3 regions of the Methylobacterium sp. J-072 genome follow, and region 3 is predicted to be linked to each of the others. Evidence: predicted binding sites of a transcription regulator. Region 3 holds the regulator's gene; each other region holds the start of a gene.
What was found. The regulator LexA, encoded in region 3, represses DNA repair genes until DNA is damaged. The targets are predictions, from matches to a motif close to TGTTCNNNNTGTGTTCNG.
Positions count from the first base shown of each region.

Region 1: MKK67_RS08155 (ImuA family protein) is a predicted target of LexA. The motif match lies at 1,295-1,312, and genes of this name have one in related genera.
Region 2: MKK67_RS04935 (ATP-dependent helicase) is a predicted target of LexA. The motif match lies at 3,183-3,200, and genes of this name have one in related genera.

Region 1 covers NZ_JAKSYK010000080.1:39,364-44,551, reverse strand. The annotation lists gene MKK67_RS08160 (DNA polymerase Y family protein) at 1-547, opposite strand, end outside; gene MKK67_RS08155 (ImuA family protein) at 474-1,265, opposite strand; gene MKK67_RS08150 (collagen-like protein) at 1,495-2,295, shown strand; gene MKK67_RS08145 (TIGR03862 family flavoprotein) at 2,629-3,849, opposite strand; gene MKK67_RS08140 (GNAT family N-acetyltransferase) at 4,170-4,700, opposite strand; gene MKK67_RS08135 (MDR family MFS transporter) at 4,893-5,188, shown strand, end outside.
Region 2 covers NZ_JAKSYK010000053.1:25,070-30,257, reverse strand. The annotation lists gene MKK67_RS04940 (AsmA-like C-terminal region-containing protein) at 1-3,035, opposite strand, end outside; gene MKK67_RS04935 (ATP-dependent helicase) at 3,211-5,188, shown strand, end outside.
Region 3 covers NZ_JAKSYK010000011.1:3,173-8,360, reverse strand. The annotation lists gene MKK67_RS00275 (ComEC/Rec2 family competence protein) at 1-2,128, shown strand, start outside; gene lexA (transcriptional repressor LexA) at 2,122-2,844, opposite strand; gene MKK67_RS00265 (biliverdin-producing heme oxygenase) at 3,142-3,738, shown strand; gene MKK67_RS00260 (hypothetical protein) at 3,828-4,283, shown strand; gene MKK67_RS00255 (hypothetical protein) at 4,307-4,522, opposite strand; gene fae (formaldehyde-activating enzyme) at 4,764-5,188, shown strand, end outside.

The DNA of each region.
Region 1 (5,188 bases), on a different contig from region 3:
CCGCCACGGGCAGCCCCCGCAGGGGCTCCGCGGCCCCGCCGGGGGGCACGACGACCCGGTCGGAGGCCCCGTAGCAGGCCAGCGCGAAGGCGCCGCCGGGGGTGTCGGCGAGCGCGATCCGGGCGGGAATGTTTGACCGCGCCAGGCGCCCGGCCAGGTCGTCCACGAGCTTCGCCTCGCCGCCGCGCAGGTGGCTCGCCCCGGCGACATCGATGTAGAAGCCGTCCGCCGCCTCGGCGGCCCCGAACGGCGCCACACCGGGGGCGTAGCCCTCCGCCCAGCGGCAGAGCCGCAGCAGCGCCGCCCGATCGGAGTCGGGATCGGCGGGATGGACCTGGAGCGGCACGCCGATCCGCGCCCGGACCCGGCCGAGGGGTTCGCCGGGCCGCAGACCCAGGGCCCGGGCCTCCGGGTCGAGGGCGAGGAGCCGCAGGCCACCGGGCCCCTCGGCCGCCACCGCGAGCGGGCCCCGGTCAGGCGCGAGACCGGCCCGCCGCAGCCGCGTCACGGGCCAGTGGCTCAGGCAGACGCAGACGATGCGCGGCATGGTCCCACTCCAGAAGCCAGTCGCCGCCCCGGCCGTTGCGGCAGCGTTCGAGCCGCGCCCGCCAGCGCGGGTTGTCCAGGGTGCCGAACCGGTCCCGGGTGGCCGGGGCCGAGGCGATCCGCCAGCGGGTGGCGGCGCCGTTGGGCAGCCCGGCCTCGGCGGGGCGCAGGATCAGCAGGAGCGGCGGCGCGTCGCCGTCCGCCCCCCCTTCCGCGGCGAGTTGCAGGCGCCGGCCCGGCTTCAGCGGCAGGCCGTCCGCGAGGAGGCCGACGAGCACCGGCAGGGCGCGGGCGTGGAGCGCGGCCTCGAGCGCACGAAACACCTCCGCGTCGCCCCCGGCCTCCAGCAGCAGCAGCCGGGCCGGATCGAGGCCGAGGCCGGCCAGGCCGTGCCCATGGGGCAGGGGCTGGTTCGGCGCGGCGGCGATCAGCGCCGCGCCTTGCGTGCCGGCGAGCCGGGCGGCGCAGAGCGCCAGGGCGAAGCCCAGGGCGGCGACTGCGTCCGCGGGCTCCATCGGGGCGATCTCGTGCGGCGGCCCGAGGGCCAGGCCGCCGCCGGGCAGATGCGCGTCGATCGCCTCCAGGCCCAGGGACAGGACCGGGCGCGGTGCCGCTTGGCCGCCGGGACCCGCCAGGCGCGCCCGCAGGGCCGCCAGCCGCTCCCGGGGGCTTCCCAAAGCGGGATCCCGCCCGGTCTGGTTCGCAGGGTCCGGCCCCATCTCCGCGTGCTCCGATCATGCCGGACGATAGGAACATAACAGGAACATGTTCAAACTGTTTCCGCACGACGCCTGAATCGGACGCTGGGCCAGCGGCTTGGCCTGTGGATGGATGTGGACGCGTGTGGAATCAGCCCGGCCGCCCGCGACCAAAGCCACGGTTGACCGCATCCGTGAGCCGAGACCACAAGTCGTGTGCCGCGCCAGACGTGGCCGACATGGTCCGAGCATGCGCCCAGCCCTCGCCTTGACGATCCTGCTCGCCCTCTCCGGAGCGGCCTCAGCCCAGCAGCCTTCGGATCCCGGGCCCACCGCCCCGAATGCGTCCGAAGGCCGCCCGCGCCCGGTCAAGCCGCGGCCCCGGCAGGCCCCGGTCCCGAGCCAGCCGATCATGATCTACGACGCCCGGATCGAGGCGGGCGACCTGCGGATCTCGGGCTCGGTGCGCAAGCCCGGGACGATCGTCGTCCTGGACGACGACATCTCGATCCAGGCCGACCGGCGCGGGCGCTTCACTTTCCGGGTCCCCTACCGGCCGCCGACCTGCGTGGCGACCCTCAAGGCCGAGCCGGACGAACGCGAGGCCGTGATCGCGAACTGCGCCGCCGAAGGCCCCCCGGGGCCGCCCGGCCCGCAGGGCGCCGCGGGGCCGCCCGGGGAGGCGGGGCCGAAGGGTGATGCGGGTCCGAAGGGCGACCAGGGGCTCAACGGTGAGCCTGGCGCTCCGGGACTCCCGGGGGCCAAGGGGGATCAGGGCGCCAAGGGCGAAGCCGGTATCAAGGGCGAGCCGGGGGCCAAGGGCGAGCCCGGCCCGGTCGGCGGGGCAGGGGCCAGGGGCGAGGCCGGCGCCTCAGCCCTCCGGGCCGTGCGCAAATCCGACTGCGCGGGCGGCTGCACCATCACATGCCCGTCGGAAGAAACGCTGGTCACCGCCCACTGCCTCAAGGCCGGCACCCCGGTCTATGACGGGGAGGGCGCCACCTGCCCGGCAGAGGCCTCGGGGATCGTCGGGTTCTGCACCCGGCCGTGAGGGCTGCGGGTGTCACACATCTCTGTGAAGAACGCTGGGCTCGCTCTCTACCGCACAGGCTTGATGTTCACACATCGACTTGTACAGGCCACGACGCGCCCCCTCTCCCGTGCGGGAGAGGGTTGGGGTGAGGGACCAGGGTCTTCCGGAGAGGTCGCATCCCTCACCCTGTCCCTCTCCCGCACGGGAGAGGGACCCGCGCCTTGAGCGGAGACGTGTGAGTCCGCTCTGTCCCCGCCGGGCGAGGGAATCCCCTCTCAAGGCAGCGCCCTCGTAGAAAAGATCAGGACCCCGCCGCGCAGATCCGAGCCCCAGGCGGCGCGATCGCCCCGATCACCCGCCGGTCTCGCGCAGCCAGCCCAGCATCCCGGCGGCGGCGGCCCGGCCGCCCGCGAAGGCGCCCTGGAGCAGGTAGCCGCCGGTCGGGGCTTCCCAGTCGAGCATCTCGCCGGCCAGGAACAGGCCCGGGTGGGCGCGCAGCATGGCGCGGGTGTCGAGGGCGTCGAGGCGGACTCCGCCCGCCGTCGAGATCGCCCGCTCGATCGGGGCCGAGCCGGTGAGGGCGAGGGGGGCGGCCTTGATCAGCCCGGCCAGCGCCTCGGGCTCGGCCGGGAGGTTTTGGCCGACCGCCTCGCGCAGCAGGCCCGCCGCCACCGGCGAAAGGCCCGCGGCCTTGCGCAGCCGGGTCGCCGCCGAATCCCCAGGCCGGGCGCCGGAGAGTCGGCGGGCCAGAACCTCCAGGGTCAGGTCCGGGCGCAGGTCGACGCGGAGGCGGGCGCTTCCACGCGCGGCGATCGCCGCGCGCAAATGGCGCGACAGGGCGTAGACCGCCCCGCCCTCGATCCCGGCCTCGGTGATCACCGCCTCGCCGCGCACGTGTGTGCCGTCGCAGGCGAGCGCCACCCGCTTGAGCGGTGCCCCGGCGAAACGCTCCCGGAACAGGTCGGACCACGCCACGGTAAAACCGGCATTGGCCGGCTCCAGGGGCGCGACCTCCACCCCAAGCCCTTCGAGGAGCGGCACCCAGCGCCCGTCCGAGCCGAGCCGCGGCCAGCTCGCTCCTCCCAGCGCCAGCAGGGTTGCCCGGGGCCGGATCTCGACCGCGCCATCCGGCGTCTCGAAATGAAAAACACCCTCGGCGATCGCCGTGAGCCGGTGGCGGGTGCGGATCCGGACCCCGAGGCGGTCGAGCCGCACCAGCCAGGCCCGCAGCAGCGGCGACGCCTTGAAGCTCGTCGGAAACACCCGCCCGCTCGACCCCACGAAGGTCGGCTCGCCGAGATCCGCGCACCAGTCCCGCAGCGCCTCCGGGGGGAAGGCCGCGATGGCGGCGTCCAGGTGGCCGACGGGATGGTAGCGCGCCAGAAAGTCCGCGCGCGGCTCGCTGTGGGTGAGGTTGAGGCCGCCGCGCCCGGCGATCAACAGCTTGCGGCCCACCGACGGCATCCGGTCGTAGACCGTGACCGCCCGGCCGGCCTGCGCCAGCACCTCGGCCGCGGCCAGCCCGGCCGGGCCGCCGCCCACGATAGCGATGTCGTTCATGTCGTCCGGCATCGGCCTGGAGAGCGGCAGGCCACCCGTGCCTGTCAAGATGTGTCCGATGTCGGTCGCGTCTCAGGGGCCGAACCGCCTTACCCGGCACCGTTCTGCGACCATGCGGCTCCCTGAGAGCCTGTTTGTCCGCCCGGTTCCCGTCGCGTGACGGTTCCGGTTGACGGAGATCCCACTCTCCCCCTCATCCTGAGGTGCGGCGAAGCCGCCTCGAAGGAGCCCTCCAGGGATCGCGCGGCTGGCTGGAGGGCTCCTTCGAGGCCTCCGCTTCGCTCCGTCGCCTCAGGATGAGGGCGAGGATGGGAAAGATCGGCCAACAGACTCTAACACAAATCCGATAATGCCGGCCAATGAAGCCGCAAAATCGTCCTGCCGTTCGCGGCCGGGATCTGGGAGATGTTTCGTTCGACAACCTGGCCGCCCATACGCTTGTAGAAGCGAAGGGCAGCCTCATTGGCCTCGAAAACCCATAGGTACAGGCCATTTCCCGCCTGCTGGGCGGCAAGCTTTCGCGCGGCCGAGCGCAGCAGTGCCTCGCCGATCTTCCTGCCCCGCATCTCCGGACGGACGTGCAGGTTATCGACCAAGCTGCCCCATCGCCGATCAAGATCACGATGCGTCGCTACGAAGCCGACAAGTCCTTCATCGGACGTCGGGGCGATCTCGACCATGAAATTCGAGGCCGGCGTGTCGAGCTTTCCGAGCCAATGCGAAAGACGATCGTCTTCGATAGGTCCGGCCAGAAACACCGGGTCGAGGATCGCACGATAGGCATCCCGCCAGCTGGCGACGTGGATCGCCGCGATGGTCGGCGCGTCCGTCACCCGCGCGGCCCGATAGATGATGTCGGCCATCCGCAAAGTATGCGCGGGGCATCGCCCGCAGGCAATTCGCCCCGTGTCACGCACAAGGCAGGTGACCGCAGAACGCGTAGGATCCGGCGCTGCGCATCGTTAAGGCCGTACCGCTTGCGCAACCGTGACGCTGTGGCCTCGTTCCCGTCCAGCCGGCCGATCCGGCGCGAACCAGACAGAGGCTTCCGACCCGTGGCGCTTTCCACCGCCGTCACCGCGACCGATCCGTCCACGCCGGCCCCCACCGCCCGGGACCGCCTCAGCCCGGTCGAGATCCGCGCGATCGTGTTCGGCCTGATGACCGCGATGCTGCTCGCGGCCCTCGACCAGACCATCGTGGCGACCGCGATGCCGACCATCGGGCTCGATCTCGGCGACGCCGCGAACCTCCCCTGGATCGTCACCGCCTACCTTCTCGCCTCCACGGCGGTGACGCCGCTCTACGGCAAGCTGTCCGACATCCACGGCCGGCGGATCATGCTGCTGAT
Region 2 (5,188 bases), on a different contig from region 3:
GTTCCCGACCAGCGCGCGGCGCCGAAATCCAGGCCGAGGGGGCCGGCCCGCATCTGGCCGCCGACGATGGTGGCCGGGCTGCTCGCCGGGGCCTTGGCCTGCGCGCCCCCCTTGGCGAGTTCCTCGGCGACCAGCGCCTGGAGCCGTCCCTCCCGCAGGGGATCGTCGATCTCCACCGCCCGGGCCAGGGCACGGCCGAGGGCCGACGGATCGGCCTCCGGGACGCTCAGGTCCTTGAGGGTGAGGCTGCCGCTGCCGGAGAGGTTGTCGGTAAGGCCCGGGGCGGTCTCGGCCGTGGTGGCGAAGCGCAGGGAGGCGGTCAGGCGCCCGCCGATCGGGCCGCCCCCGGCCAGGGCGGCGAGCGCGGCATCGTCGAGGGCGCCCTCCCCGGAGACCGACGCCTCGGATCCCCGGCGGCTGATCGTGGCCGAGCCGGCGATCCGCCCGCCCGCGAGCTTGCCCGTGATGTTGCGCAGGGTCAGGGCGCCGTCGGCAAGACCCAGGGCGAGGCTCGCCTCCGTGGCCGTGAGCCCGCGGCCGAGATCGAGGCTGGCGATCCGGGCATCGAGCGCGACGGGTGCCAGCGCTTGCGGCGCGGGTCCGAAGCGGTCGACCTTGGCCGCGTCCGGCGGCAGCACGAGGGCGGCTGCCAGTTGCGGCACCGACAGGCGGTCGAGGCTGAGACGACCGCGTAGCGCCCCGCCCGGCGCCCGCAGCAGCCGGCCGGTCAAGGCCGCGCCCGCGATCCTACCCGCGGTGTCGGCGGCGATGTCGCCCCCGTCCTTGGCGAGCGACAGGGTCAGGTCGGCTGGCCAGGCGCCCGGGGCGAGGCGCGCGGCGCCGGCCAGGGTCAGGAAGGGGCTGAGGTCGGCGGTGTCGGCCCGGATCTCGCCGGCACGCGGCAGCGCGTCGGCGCCGACCAGGATCGGCCGGCCGGTGGCGAGCTTCAGGCCGGCGATGGTGCCGTTGATGGTCAGCGCGAGGGTGTCGGCATCCGGCCGCTCGGCGCCCAGGTGCAGCTCGGCGGGCTGTTGCAGGCCGGCGATGTCGGTGCGTCCGAACCAGACGCCCGCCCGGGGCGCGGTGAGCGTCGCGGTCCCGCCCTCGATCCGGGTGCCGCGGCTCGCGAGCGTCAGGTCGAGGGTGCCGCCGCCGGCATTGCCCCGGGCCTGGCTGCGCAGGGCATCGGCTGCGCCGCCCTCCCGGTCCAGGGTGACGGCGAGGTCGAGGGGCGCCTCGCGCAGGAAGGCGGGCAGCAGCCGGATCTCGCCGACCCAGACCCGTTCGAGCAGGCCGAGCAGCGGCGCCGCCACCGGGGCCTTCAGCCGCCCGGAGACCCGGCCGGTCCCGTCCGCGCCGATCCGCCCGGACAGTTTCGCGCTCGCCCCCGCGAGATCCGTCACGTCGAGGCTGTCGACCACGAGGCTCGACCCGTCCGACTGGATGCTCGCCGCGATCGTGCCGTTGCCCGAGCCCGCCGGCCCGTAACGCACGTCCTTGGCCTCGAGGGTCAGGGCGAGGTCGTGGTCGCGCAGGCTGCCGAGGGTGGTCCCAACCGGCGGCAGCGCGGCGATGTCGATGCCGCTGGCGCGGATCTGGGCGTCGAACCGCCCGCGCGCTCCCGCCTCCGCGGCGGTGTAGCGGGCGTTGCCGGTGATGCGCGCAGGCCCCAGGCCGAGGCGCAGGTTACGCAGGGACAGGCTGGAGGCCGCCGCGGACAGGTCGGCCGCCGCCTCGATCCGGCGCCCGTCGAGGAGCGCGGTCAGCGGCCCCTCCAGCCCGAGCCGGCGCAGGTAGCGCCCGAGGGGGTCCGAATCGGCGGCGGTCAGCGCCACCGGGCCGGTGAGGCGGAACGGCGCCGCCTCGATCTGCCCGCTGACATTCAGGGCCGCGTCGCCCGGCCCGACCGCCGATAGGCGGCGCAGCAACAGGCCGCCCGCGCGCTCGACGGTGCCGGCGAGCGCGAGGTTCGACCATTCCTCGCCGCCGAGCACCAGGGTGCCCACCGCGAGGTCGAGGTCGAGCATCGCCGGCAGGCCGCGCCCGAGATCCGGGACGCCGCGGGCGATCAGGTTCTGGCCCTCGGGCGAGGCCAGGAAGGCGTCGAGGTCGAGGCGGCCGTCCAGGTTCAGGCCGGCGCGCCATTGGCGCAGGTCGAGCCGGCCGGTGCCGCCGAAGCGGAGCGCGCGGCCGCCCGGATCGATCGCCAGCTCGACACCCTCGAACCGGACCTGGGTGCCGCGGGCCTTGAACGTGCCGCCGAGGGAGTACGGCAGGTAGGCGCCCGCCGCCTGGGTCGGCGGCCCGACCACCAGGCGGGCCGAGCCCTCGGATTCGATCAGCGCCGCCCCGTCGGCCTCGTTCGGCACCAGGCCGAGGCGGGCATCCGCCTCGAAGCGGGGATGCGCGTCGCCGCCGCCCGCGATCTTCACCGCGAGCCGGCCATCCGCCCCCGGCGTGCCGCTCACCGCCCGGAACGGGACGCCGCCGCTCGTGCCCTCCACCCGCCAGGGGCCGACCAGGGCGGGCGCCTGGAGGCGCAGGTCCTGGACGTAGAGCTGGTCGGTCCGGCCGGTGGCCGGCACCTGCGTGGTCACGAGGAATTGCTGGACGTGCAGGTCCTCGATGGCGAGGTCGCGGGCGCGCAGGGCCTCGCCGAGATCGGGGGGGATCCGCAGGGCGTCGCCCCCGGCCACCGGGAGCTTGATCTCGGCGCGGCCGATCCGTGTCTCGGTGAAGCGGAACTCGCCCTTCAGGAGCGGCGCCAGGGCGATCTCGGCCTTGACGAACCGGGCGTCCAGGCTCGGCCGGTTCGGGTCGGTGCCGAGATGCAGCCGGTCGATCCGCAGCCGCGGCGAGGGCAGGAGCCGGACCTCGATCCGGCCGTCGGTTCGGGCCGGCACGCCCAGGGACCGCGTCAGCCCCCGATCGACGAGCGCGCGCTGGGCCTGCCAATCGATGATGGGCGGGACGGCCAGAGCCGCGACGAGAACCAGGATGACGGCGCCCGCCAGCGCGGTCAGAAGATCACGCACGCTACCCGTTCCGCGAACCACCCCGCGCGGTCGCGGCACCGTGATGCCCCGCCGTCGCGTGCCCCCCTGGGCAAGCCGAGATGGGCCATAGCACGATAAGTCCCGGACGGCGCCAGACGCGGCACCGGGACCGAATGGCCTCGACGCCGTTCGCGATTTGGTCCAGGGAAGCGGAATGCAGAATGGCCCGCACGCGCAGCCCGCCGGGGACGGCGCTCCAACCTCCATCGCCGCCCGCGCCATGGGCGCCCTCCGGCGGGACGCCGCCGCCTATCTCGAAGGGCTCAACCCCGAGCAGCGCCGCGCCGTCGAGGCGACGGAAGGCCCGGTGCTGGTGCTCGCCGGCGCCGGCACCGGCAAGACCCGGGTGCTGACCACCCGGATCGCCCACCTGATCGCAACCGGCCGCGCCCGCCCCTACGACATCCTGTCGGTGACCTTCACCAACAAGGCCGCCCGCGAGATGAAGCTGCGGATCGGCGCGCTGATCGGCCCGGCCGGTGAGGGCATGCCCTGGCTCGGCACCTTCCACGCCATCGGCACCAAGATCCTGCGCCGCCATGCCGAGCTGGTCGGGCTGAAATCCGACTTCACGATCCTCGGCACCGACGACCAGCTGCGCCTGATGAAGCAGGTTATCGCCGACCAGAACATCGACGAGAAGCGCTGGCCGGCCCGGGCGCTCGCCCACACCATCGACGGCTGGAAGAACCGCGGCCTCTCGCCCGAGCAGGTGCCGCCGGGCGAGGCCTCGTCCTTCGCGTTCGGCAAGGGCGGCGCGCTCTACACCGCCTACCAGGCCCGGCTCGCGACGCTGAACGCCGTCGATTTCGGCGATCTTTTGCTGCTCTGCCTCAAGCTATGGCGCGAGAACCCGGACATCCTGGCCAATTACCAGGACCGGTTCCGCTACATCCTGGTGGACGAATACCAGGATACGAACGTCGCCCAGTACCTGTGGCTGCGGCTGCTCGCCCAAAGTCGAAAAAACATCGCGTGCGTGGGCGATGACGACCAGTCGATCTACGGCTGGCGCGGCGCCGAGGTCGACAACATCCTGCGCTTCGAGCACGATTTCCCGGGCGCCGTGGTGGTGCGCCTGGAGCGCAACTACCGCTCCACCGGCCATATCCTGGCCGCCGCCTCGGGTCTGATCGCCAAGAACGAGAGCCGGCTCGGCAAGACCCTGCGCACCGAGGACGAGCCGGGCGAGCGCGTCACCGTCACCGGCGCCTGGGATTCCGAGGAGGAGGCGCGCCAGCTCGCCGAGGCGATCGAGTCGCTCCAGGCCAAGCAGCATCCCCTGTCGGAGATTGCCGTGCTGGTGCGGATCTCGGCGCAGATGCGCGAGATCGAGGATCGCTTCGTCCAGCTCGGCCTGCCCTACCGGGTGATCGGCGGCCCGCGCTTCTACGAGCGGGCCGAGATCCGCGACGCGCTGGCCTATCTGCGCGTCACCATGAATGTCAGCGACGACCTCGCCTTCGAGCGGATCGTGAACACGCCCAAGCGCGGCCTGGGCGACGCCACCCTGCAGCAGCTCCACACCTACGGCCGGGCCAACCGCCTGCCGCTGCTGATCGCCGCCCAGCGCCTGTGCGAGACCGACGAGCTGAAGCCCCGGGTCCGCGCGACCCTGCGGGCGCTCACCGAGAGCTTTTCGCGATGGGCTCGGCTCATCGAGACACAGCCGCACAGCGAGGTCGCCCAGACCATCCTGGAGGAATCCGGCTACACCGAGATGTGGCAGAAGGATCGGTCCGCCGACGCTGCCGGCCGCCTGGAGAACCTGAAGGAATTCGTCCGCTCGATGGAAGAGTTCCCCGACATGGCGGCCTTCCTGGAGCACGTTTCCCTGGTGATGGAGGCCTCCGAGGCCGAGGGCGCCGAGCGCGTCTCGCTGATGACGCTCCACGCCGCCAAGGGCCTGGAATTCGACACCGTGTTCCTGCCGGGCTGGGAGGACGGCCTGTTCCCCAACCAGCGGGCGCTGGACGAGAGCGGCCGGGCCGGATTGGAAGAAGAGCGGCGCCTCGCCCATGTGGGGCTGACCCGGGCACGCAAGCGGGCCAAGCTGTCCTTCGCGGTCAACCGGCGGATCCACGGCCTGTGGTCCTCGACCATCCCGTCCCGGTTCATCGACGAATTGCCGG
Region 3 (5,188 bases):
GTTCGGCGCCGGGATCTTGGTGTTCTTCGCGGGCGCCGATGGGACGCCGTGGCTCGCCGCGCCGCTCGCCGGGGCGGCGTTAGCGCTCGCGCCGGTGCCGTTCCTGGGGGCGCGGCCAGCGGCTCTGGCCGTCGTCCTGGCGCTGGCGGCCGGGTTCCTCGGCTTCGCGGCGGCGACCTGGCGGGTCGCGCAGGTGGCGGCCCCGATCCTGGCCCGCACCACCATCGGACCGCTCACCGGGATGATCGAGGCGCTCGACGAGCGCGAGGTCGGCGCACGTCTGGTGATCCGGGTGGAGAACTTCGCCGGGCTCGCCCCCACGGTGAGGCCGCTGCGGGTGCGGGTCTCGTTCCGGAAGGCGCCGCCCCTCAGGCCCGGGGACTTCATCGCGGCAACCGCGCGACTGCTGCCGCCCCCCGAGGCGGCGCGGCCGGGCGGCTACGACTTCGCCCGGGACGCCTACTTCCAGGGCATCGGCGCGGTCGGCTCGCTGATCGGCACGATCACGGTCCGGGAACCGCCCGCACCGCCGCCGCTACGCCTCCGGCTCGCGGCCTTGCTGGACGAGGCCCGCAACGCGCTGACGCGCCGGATCGCCCAGGCCGAAGGCGGCCAAGCCGGGGCGGTGGCGGCGGCCCTGGTCACCGGCAAGCGCGGGCTGATCGGGCCGGCCGCCAACGACGCACTCCGGGCCGCGGGCATCTATCACGTCGTGTCCATCTCCGGCCTCCATATGGTGCTCGCCGCCGGCGTGGTGTTCTGGCTGGTCCGGGCATTGCTCGCCCTCGTGCCGTTCTGCGCCCTGTGGTGGCCGATCAAGAAGATCGCGGCCGGCTTCGCGATGCTGGGCGTGACCGCCTATTGCGCCTTCTCTGGCTGGGACATCGCCGCCGAGCGCTCGCTGATCATGACCCTGATCATGCTGGGCGCGATCCTGGTCGACCGGCCGGCCCTGTCGATGCGCAACCTCGCGCTGGCCGCCCTGATCGCCCTGGCCCGCGAGCCGGAGGGGCTGCTCGGGCCGAGCTTCCAGATGTCGTTCGGGGCGGTGGCCGGGCTGATCGCCTGCGCGCGGCTGATCGACGGACGCCTGTTCCGCCGCCCGGGGGCAGGGCGGGTCGAGCGGCTCGTCGGCACCGGGCTCTCGGCCGTGATCGGCACCCTGGCGACGACGCTCGTGGCGCAGATCGCCACCGCGCCGTTCGCCACCTACCATTTCCAGACGATCCAGCCGTTCGGGCTGATCGGCAACGCCCTGACCCTGCCGCTCGTCTCGCTGGTGGTGATGCCCGCGGCGGTGATCGGGATCCTGGCCTATCCCTTCGCCCTCGACCGGCCGGTCTGGTGGCTGATGGGGCAGGCGGTGGGCGGCATGCTGGCGATCTCCGAATGGATCGCCGGCTTCGATCGCGCCACCCTGGTCCTGCCGGCCTTCGGCACCGGCGCGCTGGGGCTGCTGGCGGCCGGGCTGCTCCTGGCGACGCTCCCGGTCTCGCGGCTGCGCTGGCTCGCCCTGCCGCCGGCCCTGCTCGGGCTCGGCCTCGCCGCGATGCCGGAGCGCTTCGATCTCTACGTCGACCGGCAAGGCGGCGGCGCGGCGATCCGGGGACCGGACGGCCTCCTGTCGACGCTGGGCAGCCCCTCGGCCTTCGTGCTGGAGCAATGGCTGAAGGCGGATGGCGACGGGCGATCGGCCAGGGCGGTAATCGGCGGCGCCTCGAAGGGGGGCCGATGCGACAGGCTCGGCTGCACCGCGCGCCTGCCGGATGGCCGCGCCGTCGCCCTGGTCCGCGACCGGCGCGCCTTCGCGGAGGATTGCGCCCGGGCGGCTTTGCTGATCACGCGGCTCGCCGCGCCGCCGAGCTGCACGGGGCCGCTGGTCATCGACCGGCGCGTCCTCGCCGCCCGCGGCGCCGTCGCCGTCCGGGCTGAGCGCGACGGCTTCACGCTACGCGACACCCGCGGCGACGGACGCTCGGTGCCATGGCGGCCGTCACTCACGGCCAAGCCATCGACGGCGCAGCGCCCGGAGGCGCCGGCAGATCCCGGCGACGCGATCCCTGCTGAGCCCGACGCGACCGGCGCCGATGCGGCGCCCGGCGACGCCCCGGCCGCGCCGCTTCAGTAGCGGCGGACGAGGCTGACGAGCCGGCCCTGGATCTGAACCCGGTCGGGACCCAGCACACGGGTCTCGTAGGCCGGATTGGCCGCCTCCAGGGCGATCGAGGAGCCCCGGCGACGCAGGCGCTTCAGCGTGGCCTCCTCGTCGTCGATCAGTGCCACGATGATGTCGCCGGTATTGGCCGTGTCCTGCTTGCGGATCACCACGAGGTCGCCGTCGAGGATGCCGGCATCGACCATCGAGTCGCCGCGCACTTCGAGGGCGTAATGCTCGCCGCCGGCCAGGAAGTCCGGCGACATGGTGATGGCGTGGCTCTGGTTCTGGATGGCCGAAACCGGCGTACCGGCCGCGATCCGGCCCATCACGGGGATCGAGATGGCGCGCCCGCCATCATCGATCATCCGGGTGGTCGCGGGCTGGGCCGGCGGCAGCTTGGACTTGCCGCCCTCGACCACGCTCGGCGTGAAGCGACGGGGCTCGGCGGGCGGCGCCGCCGGCTGGGACAGGCTCTCGGGAATGCGGATCACCTCGATGGCCCGCGCCCGGTTCGGCAGACGCCGGAGGAAGCCGCGCTCCTCCAGGGCCGTGATCAGCCGGTGGATGCCCGACTTGGACTTGAGATCGAGGGCGTCCTTCATCTCGTCGAACGAGGGAGGGACACCGCATTCCTGCATGCGGCTCTGGATGAAACGCAGGAGATCCAGCTGCTTGCGCGTGAGCATCGACGGGGACTCGCGGCTTGGTGGGCCGCATCGACGCGGCCTCAGAAACAAATCACGAACACGTTAAACGTTCCGCAAGTGTTCTGCAAGCCTGATCCGGCCAAGCTTGATGGGCGAAGCGCCCCGATCACGCAAGCCTGCGCAGTCTGCCGGTCGGCCTCACGGTGACCTGAATCGCATCGGATGATCCGGACGCTATGACGGTTCGTGCCGGATGGCGAGGTCCCGACCTCGACCCGGATAGAATAGGCCCCGACCGCCTCGGATGGTCGAGGGCCCCATCAAGACCTGGGTCACATGGACGTCTCAACATCCGATACGGTCGAACCGGGCAGCCGCGTGAAGCGCCTGAGGATGGCGACCGCGGCGGCCCATGATCAACTCGACCGGCGCGTCATGGCGGGAGAGCCCTTCGCGAGCCTCGAGCGGTACGCGCTGTTCCTTCAGGTCCAATACCGGTTCCATACACGCGTCGATCCGCTCTATCGCGACGGCGCGCTCGGCCCCGTCCTGCCCGATCTCGACGGGAGGCGCCGTCTTGCCCTGATCGCGCAGGATTTGCGCGACGTGACCGGCCGGATCCCCGACGTGCCCGCGGAGCGCGAGGAAGCGATCGATCCCATGGCCGGGCTCGGCTGGCTCTACGTCGCCGAGGGCTCGAATCTCGGCGCAGCCATCCTGCTCAAGGAAGCCCGGAAGCTCGGCCTCTCGGAAGGCCATGGGGCCCGCCACCTCGCCGGGCATCCGGACGGACGCGGGCTGCACTGGCGGCAATTCACCACCGCGCTCGACCGGATCGCGCTCGCGGATGACGGGGAGGCGCGCGCCGCCGCCGGGGCGACGGAGGCGTTCCGTTACGTGCACCGGCTCGTCGGGGACGCGTTCGGGGGTTGAGCGCCGTTCGGGGCGACAAACGCATTGACTGGTCAAGCGGGGCCGTTTCAATGCGCCACGGGGCTGGAACTGGGCTTGGGATGACGAGGATGCGACGGCGCGCGGCTCTGCTGCCCATCGGCTTGGTAAGTGTCGGCCTGGCTTTGGCCGGTTGCACCACCGGGTTCTCGTATATCTCGCGGAACTACGTCGCGCTCACGCCGCAGGTGGTCACCATCGGCTGCAAGGAGCCCTACGAGGTCTATGACAACCGGCAGCTGCGCCGGCTGCTGATCGTCTCCGACGCCCTGCGCGAGTATGCCGGCTGCAATCTCAGCGAGGTGCGGATCGATCCCGATCCGGCCGCGAGCCGGGTGAAGCGGTTCCGTACCGCCGCCCGGGCCTATCTCGACGAGACCGTGCGGGAGGATTGCCGGATCACCGGCGAGACCGTGTTCGATCCGCTGAAGAGCGAGTTCGCCTATGCCTGCGACGCGCCGGTGGAGAAGCGGGGCACGGTGGTGCCGCGCCTGCCCGGCCGCCAACCGGGCCTGAACCAGCAGTAATCTTTTCAGGGTCCGAGGGCCGGTCAGGTCCCGGGCTTCGGGAAGGTGCGCTCGGCGGCATCCCCGGCCGCCGCCAGCAGGGCGCGGGCGAAGGCGCGGGCCTCCGACCGGTCCAGCACGATCGCGGCCGTGACCGGGCTGCCGCCGAGGTCGGCGAGGGCGAGTTCCAGCCGCACCCCGTCCGGGATGGCGCTCGCCTGGAGGCTCCAGCCGCCTCCGCGATCCGTGCTCTTGGCCATCACAATTCCTTCCCGCGTGCCGGACCTGAGAAAACGCCGCAGGCTCCCGCCGGAACGGCCCGCGCCCGCGACTGTTCCCGCGCCGGTCCGAAAGCCGCCTCCCTGCCCGGCGGACAGATATTCCTCAAGACCCAGGCCCGGATCGCGTCGGGATGGGCGGGGCTGGCCCATCCCGAAGCGATTGACGCCGGGGCCCCGATGATGTCTCCCCCGGGCGACCTGACACGGGGAGTCGCGACACATGCAAGAGATCTGGTTCCGCACGGGCGAGGCCACCGTGCTGGCGGCCGAGGGGCAGTACACCGACGCGATGCCCGAGGTGCTGATCGGCTCGGTGCGTGGGCCGGTGGGTCAGGCCTTCGCCTCGATGATGGGGCAGGTCCAGGGCCATACAAGGATGTTCGTGGTGCGCGATCTCAACCAGCTGGTGCGCCCGGCCACGATGATGACCACCAAGGCGACGATCCACACGGCCGAGTATGTCGAGCTGCTCGGCGGAATCGTCCAGGCCGCCACCGGCGACGCGATCGTGGATTGCATCATCGAGGGCGTGCTACCGAAGGACGGGCTCGACGAGCTGTGCATGATCATCATGATCTGGCTCGACCCGCGCTGCGCCGAGGACGACAACCTCGACCGCAAGGATCTCTACCGCACCAATTACGA